DNA from 2 places in the Micromonospora sp. NPDC093244 genome. Region 1 is predicted to be linked to the other one. Evidence: riboswitches for the same ligand, from Rfam matches in the RefSeq annotation. Region 1 holds a riboswitch; the other holds the start of a gene.
What was found. A riboswitch is a leader RNA that binds a small molecule or an ion and turns the genes downstream of it on or off. The one in region 1 is predicted to bind thiamine pyrophosphate.
Positions count from the first base shown of each region.

Region 2: linked by a shared signal. The riboswitch ahead of AB0N27_RS00465 (ECF transporter S component) and the one ahead of thiE (thiamine phosphate synthase) in region 1 are both predicted to bind thiamine pyrophosphate.

Region 1 covers NZ_JBFBEO010000007.1:210,801-216,511, forward strand. The annotation lists gene thiS (sulfur carrier protein ThiS) at 1-118, opposite strand, end outside; gene thiO (glycine oxidase ThiO) at 109-1,230, opposite strand; gene thiE (thiamine phosphate synthase) at 1,227-1,850, opposite strand; TPP riboswitch at 1,845-1,954, opposite strand; gene AB0N27_RS27100 (ThuA domain-containing protein) at 2,249-5,711, shown strand, end outside.
Region 2 covers NZ_JBFBEO010000001.1:88,803-94,513, reverse strand. The annotation lists gene AB0N27_RS00485 (DUF6328 family protein) at 1-182, opposite strand, end outside; gene AB0N27_RS00480 (SIS domain-containing protein) at 305-1,054, opposite strand; gene AB0N27_RS00475 (AAC(3) family N-acetyltransferase) at 1,051-1,857, opposite strand; gene AB0N27_RS00470 (alpha/beta hydrolase) at 1,854-2,711, opposite strand; TPP riboswitch at 2,819-2,923, shown strand; gene AB0N27_RS00465 (ECF transporter S component) at 2,997-3,584, shown strand; gene AB0N27_RS00460 (ABC transporter ATP-binding protein) at 3,721-5,151, shown strand; gene AB0N27_RS00455 (energy-coupling factor transporter transmembrane component T) at 5,148-5,711, shown strand, end outside.

The DNA.
Region 1 (5,711 bases):
CCTCGCCGTTGACGGCGACCGCCACTCCCCTGTGCTGCGGGGCGATGTCGCCGACGAGGTCGGCCACCGACGTACCAGCGGCCACACTGCGACCGGTCCCGTTCACAGTCAACTCCACTGGTCCCCCTCCATCGTCCGATCAGGTCCGAAGCCGGCGAACCGGTCCGCTCCGAAGGGCGCGAGCAGCGGATCGGGTACGCCGGTGAGCACCAGGTCCCCGATCAGGTCGGCGGTGACCGGGGTGAGCACGATGCCGTGCCTGTGGTGCCCGGTGGCGGCTAGTACGTCCGGCCGGCCGGGCAGCGGCCCGAGGACCGGCGCGTTGTCGGGGGTGCCGGGGCGCAGACCCGCGGCGGCCTCGACCAGGTCGTACTCGGCCAGCTCGGGCAGCAGGTCGACGCCGGCGCGGAGCAGCCGCAGCACGGCACCGGCGGTGACTGTGGTGTCCGTGCGCTCCTCGACCGTCGCGCCGAGCACCACCTCGCCGTCGGCGCGGGGCACCACGTACACCTGCTCACCGTCGGCGTACCCCCGGATGACGTGCCGGAAGCCCGGCGCGACGCCGCCCGGCGCGCGCAGCCGGAGGATCTGGCCCTTCACCGGCCGCACCGGCAGCCCGGTGAGCGCGGCGGCGCCGCAGCCGGCGGCGACCACTGTGACCCGTGCGTCCAGGTCGGACAGTCGGCGGACCGGTCGCGGCACGAGCACCGCGCCGGCCCGCTGCGCGGCCGTGCGCAGGGCCGGCACCAGCAGTCGGGGATCGACCTGGTGGTCGGTGGGCGCGAGCGCCCCGCCGCGCACCCTCGGCGCGAGCGCCGGCTCGCGGTCGCGCAGACCGCTGGGCAGCAGCGGGGTCACCGGCAGACCAAGGTCCTGCTGGTACGCCCACAGCCGCCGCGCCTCGGCCAGGTCGTCACCGGTCAGGCCGACCATCAGGGTGCCCTCGGTCCGGTAGCCGAACTCGACGCCTGTCGCCTCGGTCAGCTCGGCGGCGAACGCCGGCCAGCGCGCGGCGGACGCCAGCAGCAGCCCGGTCAGCTGCCGCTCACCGAAGTACGCCTCGGCGACCGGGGAGAGCATGCCTGCGGCCACCGCCGAGGCCCCCGACCCGGAGGCCGGATCGTGCACCACCACCCGAAGCCCTCGGGCGGCCAACCGCCAGGCGATGGACAGCCCGATTGGCCCGGCCCCCACCACCGCCACGTCGACGGCGGTGCCGTCGCCTGTCACGCCAGTGCCCGCAGCAGCTCGGCGGTGGCGCGGGCCGGATCGGCGGCGGTGGAGATCGCGCCGACCACCGCGACCCCGTACGCCCCGGCGGTGAGCAGCGCCGGCACCCGGGCGGCGGTCACCCCGCCGATCGCGATGACCGGGACGTCGACCGCGTCGGCGACCGCGCGTACCCCGTCGGGGCCGATGGGGTCGGGCAGTCCCGGTTTGGTGCTTGTGGTGTGGCACGGCCCGACGCCCAGGTAGTTGGCCCCGGCGACGACAGCGTCGACAGCGCTCCTCGGCTCGCGGGCGGTGGCGCCCAGCACGCCGGTGGGACCGAGCACGTGTCGGGCGGCGGTGACCGGCAGGTCGTCGGCTCCGACGTGCCCACCGGCGGCACCGGCCGCGAGCGCCACGTGCAGACGGTCGTTGACCAGGCAGGTCGCCCCGTACGACGTGCACAGCGCCAGGACCGCACGGGTCAGCTCGTACGCCTCGCGGTCGGTGGCGGAGTCCTCGACGCGGACCTGCACCACCAGGTCGGCGCGGGCCTTCGTGAGGGCGGCGCGGACCACGCCGAGGGGGTCGCACCCGGGCCGGGTGTCGGTGATCAGATGCAGTCGTCCAAGGGACGGCACGGCAACGCTCCTCCCTGCGCCGGCATTACCCGGATCAGGTTCGACGGTCGGGGGCTGTCAGCCCCCCTCTCAGCCCGGTACACCGGGCTCCCGTGGGTTACTTGCGTGTCACCGTACGACAGATCCGTCGGCCTGCCAAGGGAGGGGTCGACTGCCGGGTACGGCCAAATCGACAGGGTGCTTTCTCCCGGTCCTGTTCGGAATGTCGCCCCCTGTTGCAGAACCGTTACCTGCCGGCATCTTGCCGGACATTGATCCCCGCGAACTAATTTGTTCAGCGATTCGACAAAATGCCGGCGTGGACGCCCTGGCACGGTGTCCCCGACCGGCTCCACCTGGGACGGTCTTCGGCGAGCCGGCCCCCGCGTATTCCTGTCCACTGCGACATTGGAGGCGGCGTGTCCCGTTCTCGTCGTGCCCGAAAACCCATCACCGCGACCCTCATCTCCCTGGCCCTCGCGTCGACGACCCTGCTCGGGTCCCCGGCGCAGGCGGCCCCCGCCGCCGCCCAGATCCCCCCGCGCGACGCGCAAGCCGCGACCCCGGTGACCCAGGTGGTGCCGAAGGCGCCGAAGGCCGCCGCCGCCGACCCCTACTCGGTGCTGGTCTTCTCCAAGACCGCCGGCTTCCGGCACGACTCCATCCCGACAGGCGTCGCCGCCATCCAACAACTCGGCGCCGCCAACGGATTCACGGTGGACAACTCCGAGGACGGTGCGGTATTCACCGACGCCAACCTGGCGAAGTACAAGGCGGTGATCTGGCTCTCCACCACGGGCGACGTGCTCGACGCCGACCAGCAGGCCGCCTTCGAGCGGTACGTGAAGGCCGGCGGCGGTTACGTGGGCATCCACGCCGCCTCGGACACCGAGTACAGCTGGGCCTGGTACGGCGACCTGGTCGGCGCGTACTTCGCCAACCACCCCCAGAACCAGCAGGCCACGGTCAAGGTGGAGGACCACGCCCACCCGTCGACGGCCGAGCTTCCGGACCGCTGGTCCCGGTTCGACGAGTGGTACAACTTCCAGACCAACCCCCGGCCGGACGTGCACGTGCTGGCCAGCCTGGACGAGAAGAGCTACACCCCGGGCGCGGGCGCGATGGGCGCCGACCACCCGACCGCCTGGTGTCAGGACTTCGACGGCGGTCGTTCCTGGTACACGGGCGGTGGGCACACCCGCGAGTCGTACGCCGAGCCCGAGTTCCTCAAGCACCTGCTCGGCGGCATCCAGACGGCGGCCGGCGTGGTCGACGCCGACTGCGGCGCCTCGAAGACGTCGAACTTCGAGAAGGTCGCCCTGGACAGCAACACCAGCAACCCGATGGAACTGGACATCGCCCCCGACGGGCGGGTCTTCTACATCGAGCGCGACGGTCGGGTGCAGATCGTCAAGCCGGACACCGGCAACACCGTCACGGCCGTCGACCTGGACGTCTTCACCGGCAACGAGGACGGCCTGATCGGCATCCGGCTCGACCCGAACTTCGCCACGAACAAGTGGGTGTACCTGTACTACGCGCCGAACGACGGCGTCACGCGCAACCTGCTGTCCCGGTTCACCGTGACCGGCGACACCATCGACCTGGCCAGCGAGAAGCAGGTGCTGCGGGTCGACACCCAGCGCAACACCTGCTGCCACGCGGGCGGCAGCATGACCTTCGACAGCGCTGGCAACCTCTACCTGGCCACCGGTGACAACACCAACCCGTTCGAGTCGAACGCGTACGCCCCGCTCGACGAGCGGCCGGGCCGTCAGGACTACGACTCGCAGCGCACGTCGGCGAACACCAACGACCTGCGCGGCAAGGTGATCCGGATCCACCCGGAGGACGACGGGACGTACACGGTTCCGACCGGCAACCTCTTCGCGCCGGGCACCGAGAAGACCCGTCCCGAGATCTACGCGATGGGCTTCCGCAACCCGTTCCGGATCGGCACCGACCCGAAGACCGACACGCTGTACGTCGGGGACTACGGGCCGGACGCCAACGCGAACAACCCGGACCGGGGCCCCCGCGGTCTGGTCGAGTGGAACGTCGTGACCCCCGGCAACTACGGCTGGCCGTACTGCACGGGCACGAACGAGGCGTACAACGACTACACGTTCCCGTCCGGGCCGAGCGGGCCGAAGTTCGACTGTGCCGCGCCGGTGAACAACTCGCCCAACAACACGGGCCTGACCAATCTCCCGCCTGTCGTCCCGGCCACCGTCGACTACGGCTACGCCGGTGACGCGCGGTACCCGGAGATCGGTGGCGGTGGCGCCCCGATGGGCGGCCCGGCCTACCGGTACGACGCCAACCTCAACTCGACACGCAAGTGGCCGGCCTACTACGACGGCAAGGCGCTGCTCGGCGAGTGGAACCAGAACAAGATGTACACGATGCAGATGACCGCTGACGGCAAGTCGTTGGTGGACATCAACCAGCTGCTCACCGGCATGAAGATGATCCGGCCGATGGACTTCGAGTTCGGCCCGGACGGCGCGCTCTACCTGATCGAGTGGGGCACGGGCTTCGGCGGCAACAACGACGACTCCGGCATCTACCGGATCGACTACACCGCCGGCGACCGCGCACCTATCGCGGCGGCGTCCGCCAACCCCACCTCGGGGCCGGCGCCGTTGACCGTCGCCTTCTCCAGCGCCGGCTCTCGGGACCCGGACGGTGGCGATCTCACCTACTCCTGGACCTTCGGCGACGGGCAGACCTCCACCGAGGCCAACCCGACGCACACGTATGCGACGGCTGGCAACTACACCGCCCAGCTCACCGTGACGAACCCGAAGGGCCGTACCGCGGTGGCCAACGTGCCGGTCACCGTGGGCAACACCGCCCCGACGGTGAGCATCGAGTTCCCGCCGGACGGTGGCTTCTTCAACTGGGGTGACCAGGTCCGCTACACGGTCAAGGTGACCGACCCGGAGGACGGGCAGATCGACTGCTCCCGGGTGAACCTCCAGGTGCTGCTCGGTCACGACGAGCACGCCCACCCGCTGGAGCAGCACACCGGCTGCACCGGCACGGTCCAGACGTCGCTCGCCTCCGGGCACGGCGCCGAGGCGAACGTGTTCGCGGTCTTCGAGGCCACGTACACCGACGAGGGTGGTGCCGGCGGCGCCGGTGCGCTCACCGGCCGGGACATCCAGATCCTGCAGCCCAAGCAGAAGCAGGCCGAGTACTTCACGGCCACCGGACGGGTGCCGGGCAGCACCGGCGGCGGAGACGCCGGCGTGCAACGCGAGACCGGCGCCGACAGCGCGGGCGGCGGTCAGAACATCGCGTTCATCGAGGACGGCGACTGGTGGTCGATCGTCCCGGCGGACCTGACGAACATCACCGAGATCCGGTTCCGGGCCGCCTCGGCCGCCGCCGGTGGTCGGATCGAGGTCCACGCGGGCGCGGTCGACGGACCGGTCGTGGCCACGGCCACAGTCCCGTCGACCGGGGCGTGGCAGACGTACACGGACGTGAGCGCACCTGTCACCGGCGCCGCGAGCGGTTCGCTGTACTTCGTGGCCCGCGATCCGAACGGCGGAGCGGGTTCGCTGTTCAACGTCAACTGGATGGACTTCGTCGGCCGCGGCGTCACCGAGAACGCGCCGCCTGTGGTCACCGCCACCGCAACCCCGGCGACCGGCACCGCGCCGGTCACCGTGGCATTCGACGGCACGGCCACCGACGCCGAGGGCGACACCCCGCTGACGTACGCCTGGGACTTCGGCGACGGCGGCACGGCGTCCACCCTGGACGCCAGCCACACGTACACCAGCGTCGGAGCCTTCACGGCCACCCTCACGGTGACCGACAGCAAGGGCGCCAAGTCGTACGCCACGGTGCCGGTGCGGGTGAACGCTCCGG
Region 2 (5,711 bases), on a different contig from region 1:
GCGAGCAACGCCACGATGTAGACGTCACGCTGGAATTCGCTGGTCCTGGTGAACCCGTTGCTGAACGGCAGCGTGAGCAGGAATGCGAAGAGGATCTGCACCCCGGTCTGGGCGACCCGCAACTCCTGCAACAGGTCGGCGAAGTTGCGTTGCCAACGCTGCTTCTCGGTCTCCTTCGACACGCGCTACCTCCGGTGAGACGCTACTGCCGACGGCTCCAGCCGTCGGCAGCAACGCCAATGCCCCACCCGCCGGAGCGCGAAACAAATTCACGACAGCCCGGACGCGCTCGACGGGACCGACCTCAGGAGCCGCGCCGGATCCGCCCCGCGTACCGGGCCTCCAACTCGTTGTTGTGCGCGTCGCCGTCCGGGATGTTCGCCGACAGGTAGACCGGGGGCCGCTCCCCCGCCGCCAGCAACCGGGCCACCACCTCCACGGTGACCTGCTGGGCCAGCAGCGCCGCCGTGATCGAGGAGACCGCGCCCACCGCACCGCCGCCGGGCAGCGGCAACGTCGCGTCGCCGTACGGGGCGCCGTTGTCGAGCACCACGTCGGCGAAGTCGGCCAGCTTGCGACCGGACGGGTGCCGGGAGGTCATCCGGCCCGAGTGCTGCGCGGAGGTGATCGCCACCAGGCCGTGACCGCGATCCTTCACCAGGGCGGCGAACTCCACCATCGCGCCGTTGACCCCCGAGTTCGAGGCCAGCACGAACACGTCGGTCGGCCGCACCGGGGCCAACTCGTACAGCCGGTGCGCCACCGCCGGGTCCCGCTCCAGCAGCGGACCGAGCCGGTCAACCGGCTCGCCGCCGAGCAGCACGAGATCGCGAAGCGCGATCCGGTTCGTCGGCACCAGGCCGCCCGCCCGCCCGGCGATCTCCATGGCCAGGGCCTCCGAGTGGCCGGTACCGAACGCGTGCACCACCCCGTCGGCGCGGACCGCGTCGGCGATCAGGTCGGCGGCCCGCCCCACCGCCTCCCGCTGACTGGCGGTCACCAGGCCGATCGTCTCGGTCACCACGGCCAGGTAGTCCTCGGCACTTACCGTCATGCGTCCTCCGTCGTCCGGTTGCGGGCCAGCCACCGCACCGCGAAGTCGACAGCCGCCCGCTGGCGCATCAACCTGCCGGTTCCGGCGCCGACAGGTCCGGCGCGAACCGCACCCGTGGCCTCCAGATCCGTGCCCAAGGCGGCGAAGTCGCCCGCGTCGAGCCGTACGTCCTGCCACCACACCCACTCCCGGCCGCCGTCGGCTGTGCGAACCGCGGCACCGACCCGCTCACGGGGCGAGCCAGGGCAGCGGTACTCGGCCAGGTGCAGCGAGGTACTCGCGGAGTGGCCCACACCGAGCAGCAACACGTCCGCGTCCAGCTCGTAGAGCCGGGCCAGCGGCGAGCCCTCACCGAGCATGTCGGCCCGGGCGTGCCCGGCCACCACCTGCTCGGCGGCCGGCCCGAGTGCCGCGAACGACACGTGCGGATGCGAACTGCGCAGGGCGCCGGGCCAGCCACGGACCGTCTCGGCGAGCACGCCCATGAACCGGCTCGGCGTGACCGCCGGGTCGAAGCCCGGCATCTCCGAACGGATCAGCGGCCACCAGTCCGCCGGCACCGGTGGGTTGCGCCACTGCGCGGGATCGCTGTTCTCCGGCGTGTGCGTGGGCACCACGACCGTGCCGTCCGGGCCGAGCGCGTCGCGCAGGGCGAGCACCACCGCCTGCGGCCCACCGCAGACGAAACCCAGCGGGCGCAGCCCGGCATGGACCAGCACCGTCGACCCTGGGCGTACGCCCAGCAGGCGCAGCTGCTCGGCGATCGAACGCCGGGTGCCGGGCCCGCCGGTGTCCGTCGTCATGACGCGTCTTCGACCGGCACGGCTCCGGCCGTTCCGCCGGCCCGGGCCAGGATCGCCTCGGCGAGCGGGCCGGGGGCGGCGTCCGGGATCCAGTGGGTCACCCCGCTCAGGGGTACGAAGCGGTAGTCGCCTGTGACGTTGGCGGCACACGCGTCAGCGGCGGCGCGGCCGATCGCCACGTCCCGGTCGCTCCACACGTACGTGGTGGGCACCCCGACCGGACCGACGCCGGCCAGGTCGGAGCCGGACATCGCCCGGTACCAGTTCAGGGCGGCGGTGAGCGCGCCCGGCTCTCGCATCGGATCGGCGTAACGGTCCACCCGGGACGCGTCCCCCACACCGCCGAGCATCTTGCGCAGGGCAGTCGCGTTGAGGGCCAGCAGCACCTTCTCCGCCTTGCCCGGCATCCGGAACAGCGCCATGTACGACGAGCGCGCCTTCTGCTGCGTGTCGGTACGCAGGGCGTGCGCCATCGCCGCGGGATGGGGCACTGACACCGCCGTGAGCGTGCGGACCCGCTCGGGATGCCCGGCGGCCACCGCCCAGGCAACGACCGCGCCCCAGTCGTGACCGACCAGGTGGACGGCGTCCAGACCGAGCACGTCGAGCACCGCCACCACGTCGGCCACCAGTTCGGGGATCCGGTACGCGGGCACCGCCTCCGGCCGGGCACCAGGCGAGTAGCCACGCTGGTCCAGCGCGTACGTGCGCAGCCCGGCCGCGTGCAGTGCCGGCACGACGTCGTCCCACTCGCCGCTGTGCTGGGGGAAGCCGTGCAGCAGCAGGACGGGTTCACCGTCCGGCGGTCCACCGGCGCGTACCTCGAACGTGAGACCTCGTGCGTCGACCCGCATGATCGTGAGCCTACCCAGCCGGCGTCCGGCCGGCAGGACGCCGACGTCGGGTGGACGCCCTGCTGGGCCGGCACCCCTTGTCGGTGCTAGCGTCAGCGAGACAACTTCATATCCGACAGGGGAGCGCACAGCGCTGAGAGTGCGGGTACGCCCGCAGACCCTCGAACCTGATCTGGGTAATGCCAGCGCAGGGAGTTCGGTCGACCTCCAGCCGCGCCGCCGTCCGGTGCCACCGGACGCGGCGTGCGTCTTGCCTGGTTCTCTTTCGTGAACTGGGAGCACAGCATGGACAACACCACAAACCGTTGGCGGACCATCGACATCGTGGTCGCCTCGGTGATCGCGGTGGCCTTCGGCGTCATCTTCTGGGCCTGGGGCCTGGTCTGGAGCGCCACCGAGGGGGCGTTCGCCTTCTTCCCGCCGGCGCAGACCCTGCTCTACGGAGTCTGGCTGATGCCGGCAGTCATCGGCGGCCTGGTCATCCGCAAGCCCGGCGCCGCGCTCTACTGCGAGACCGTGGCGGCGGTCCTCTCCGCGCTGCTGGGCAGCCAGTGGGCGGGCACGGTGATCCCGCAGGGCATCGTGCAGGGCATCGGCGCCGAGTTGGCGTTCGCCGCCTTCCGGTACCGGTCGTTCCGCCTGCCGACAGCCGTGCTGGCCGGCGCGCTCACCGGCCTGAGCGCCGCGCTGTTCGACTTCTTCGTCTGGAACGTCGACTACGCGCTCGGCGACTACCGCATCCCGTACGCGCTGCTGACCATCGTCAGCGCCACAGTGATCGCGGGCGCCGGCGGCTGGCTGCTCACCCGCGCCCTGGCCAACACCGGCGCCCTGGACCGCTTCCCGGTAGCCCAGGAACGAGCCCTCATCTGAAACGCCCGCACAGGGCGGCGCCCGCACAGGGCCACGCGCCCGCGCGGGTTGATCAAGAGGTTCGCGTCACCGCAGCGCCGCTTTCTGACGCGAACCTCTTGATCACCGGGTGAAGGACGGGATGGGGGTGGGGTCGGTGGGCGGGGTACTGCTGCGCGGGTTCGGGTGGCGGCACGCGGGGCGGCGTGCCTGGGCCCTGCGCGGCGTCGACCTGCGGGTCGAGGACGGCGAACGACTCCTGCTGCTCGGGCCCTCCGGAGCCGGCAAGAGCACGCTGCTCAGTGCGCTGGCCGGGCTGCTGCCCGACGATTCCGGCGAGCAGGAGGGCACCGTCGAAATCGACGGACTCGACCCCCGCAAGGCTCGGGAACGCGTAGGCATCGTCTTCCAGGACCCGGAGACGCAACTGGTGATGGCCCGCAGCGGCGACGACGTGGCGTTCGGGCTGGAGAACCGGGGCGTACCCACCGACGAGATCTGGCCCCGCGTCGACGAGGCGCTGCGCCGGGTCGGGTTCCCGTACCGCAGGGACCGCAACACGGCAGCGCTCTCCGGCGGTGAACAGCAACGCCTGGCCCTGGCCGGCGCGCTGGCCCTGCGGCCCGGCCTGCTGCTGCTCGACGAGCCGACAGCCAACCTCGACCCGGCCGGCGCCACACTGGTCCGGCAGGCGGTGGCCGGCGCGTTGGACGCCGACACCACGCTGATCCTCGTCGAGCACCGGGTCGCCGAGGCGTTGCCGCTTGTCGACCGGGTGGTAGTCCTGGAACCCGGCGGCGGGGTCCGCGCCGACGGGCCCCCGGAGGCGGTCTTCGCCACGCACGGCGCCGCCCTCGCCGCCGAGGGCGTCTGGGTGCCCGGTCACCCCGTCACACCCCGGCCTGCCGCCACCGGCCCCGGCGAGGTGCTGCTCACCGCCGAACGGCTCGGCCTGCCACCCCGGCTGGGCCCCACCGACCTGGTGGTACGCGCCGGCGAGGCGCTCGCCGTGCGGGGGCCGAACGGCGCCGGCAAGTCGACGTTGGCCCTGCTGCTCGGCGGGCTGCTGAAGCCGGGCACCGGCCGGGTCACCGCGTCCGGCGAGCTGGCCGGATCGGATCACCGCACTCCCCCGCACCGCTGGCGCGCGCCCGCGCTGGCCCGGCGGATCGGGTCGGTCTTCCAAGACCCGGAGCACCAGTTCGTGACAGGCAGCGTCTTCGACGAGCTGGCCCTCGGCCCGCGCCGCACCGGCCAGCCCGAGACAGCCGTCAAGGACATCGTCACCGAACTGCTGGACCGGCTGCGGCTGGCGCGGCTCGCGGCGGCCAACCCGTACACCCTCTCCGGTGGGGAGGCGCGGCGGCTCAGCGTCGCGACGGCCCTGGCCACCGCGCCCCGCCTGCTGATCTGCGACGAACCGACCTTCGGTCAGGACCGGCGGACCTGGCAGGAGCTGGTGGATCTCTTCGCCGACCTGCGCGACGCCGGGCACGGCGTGGTCACCGTCACCCACGACGCGGATTTCGTCACGGCGCTCGCCGACCGCACGGTCACACTTCACCCCACCCCGGACGACCACCGATGATCAGCATCGAGCCGGTGGCCGCACCCGACGCTCCCCTGGCCCGCCGCAACCCGGTGGCGAAGGTGGCCGCCGCGCTGATCTTCTCGTTCATCCTGCTGGCCACCCTGGACCCGGTGGCCCCCGCCATCGCCATCGCGTGCGAACTCGCCCTGCTACCGCTGTTCGGCATCCGCTACCGGGTGCTGGCCCGGCGGGCCCTGCCGCTGCTGCTCAGCGCCGCAGGCATCCTGGTCACCCTGGTGCTGTTCGCCGCCGACAGGTCCGGCCGGGTCCTGCTGGACGCGGGACCGGTGCTGGTGAGCACCGGCGTCCTGCTCACCGCGCTCGGGCTGGTGCTGCGGGTGTTCGCGGTGGCCCTGCCCGGCGTGATCGTCTTCGCCACCACGGACCCCACCGACCTGGCCGACGCGCTGATCCAGAACGCGAAGGCGCCGGCACGGTTCGCCATCGGGGCCCTTGCCGCCTTCCGGCTGGTGCCGCTGCTCGGTCAGGAATGGCAGATGATCAGCATGGCCCGTCGGGCGCGGGGTGTCGACGCCGGACGCAACCCGGTGGCGAAG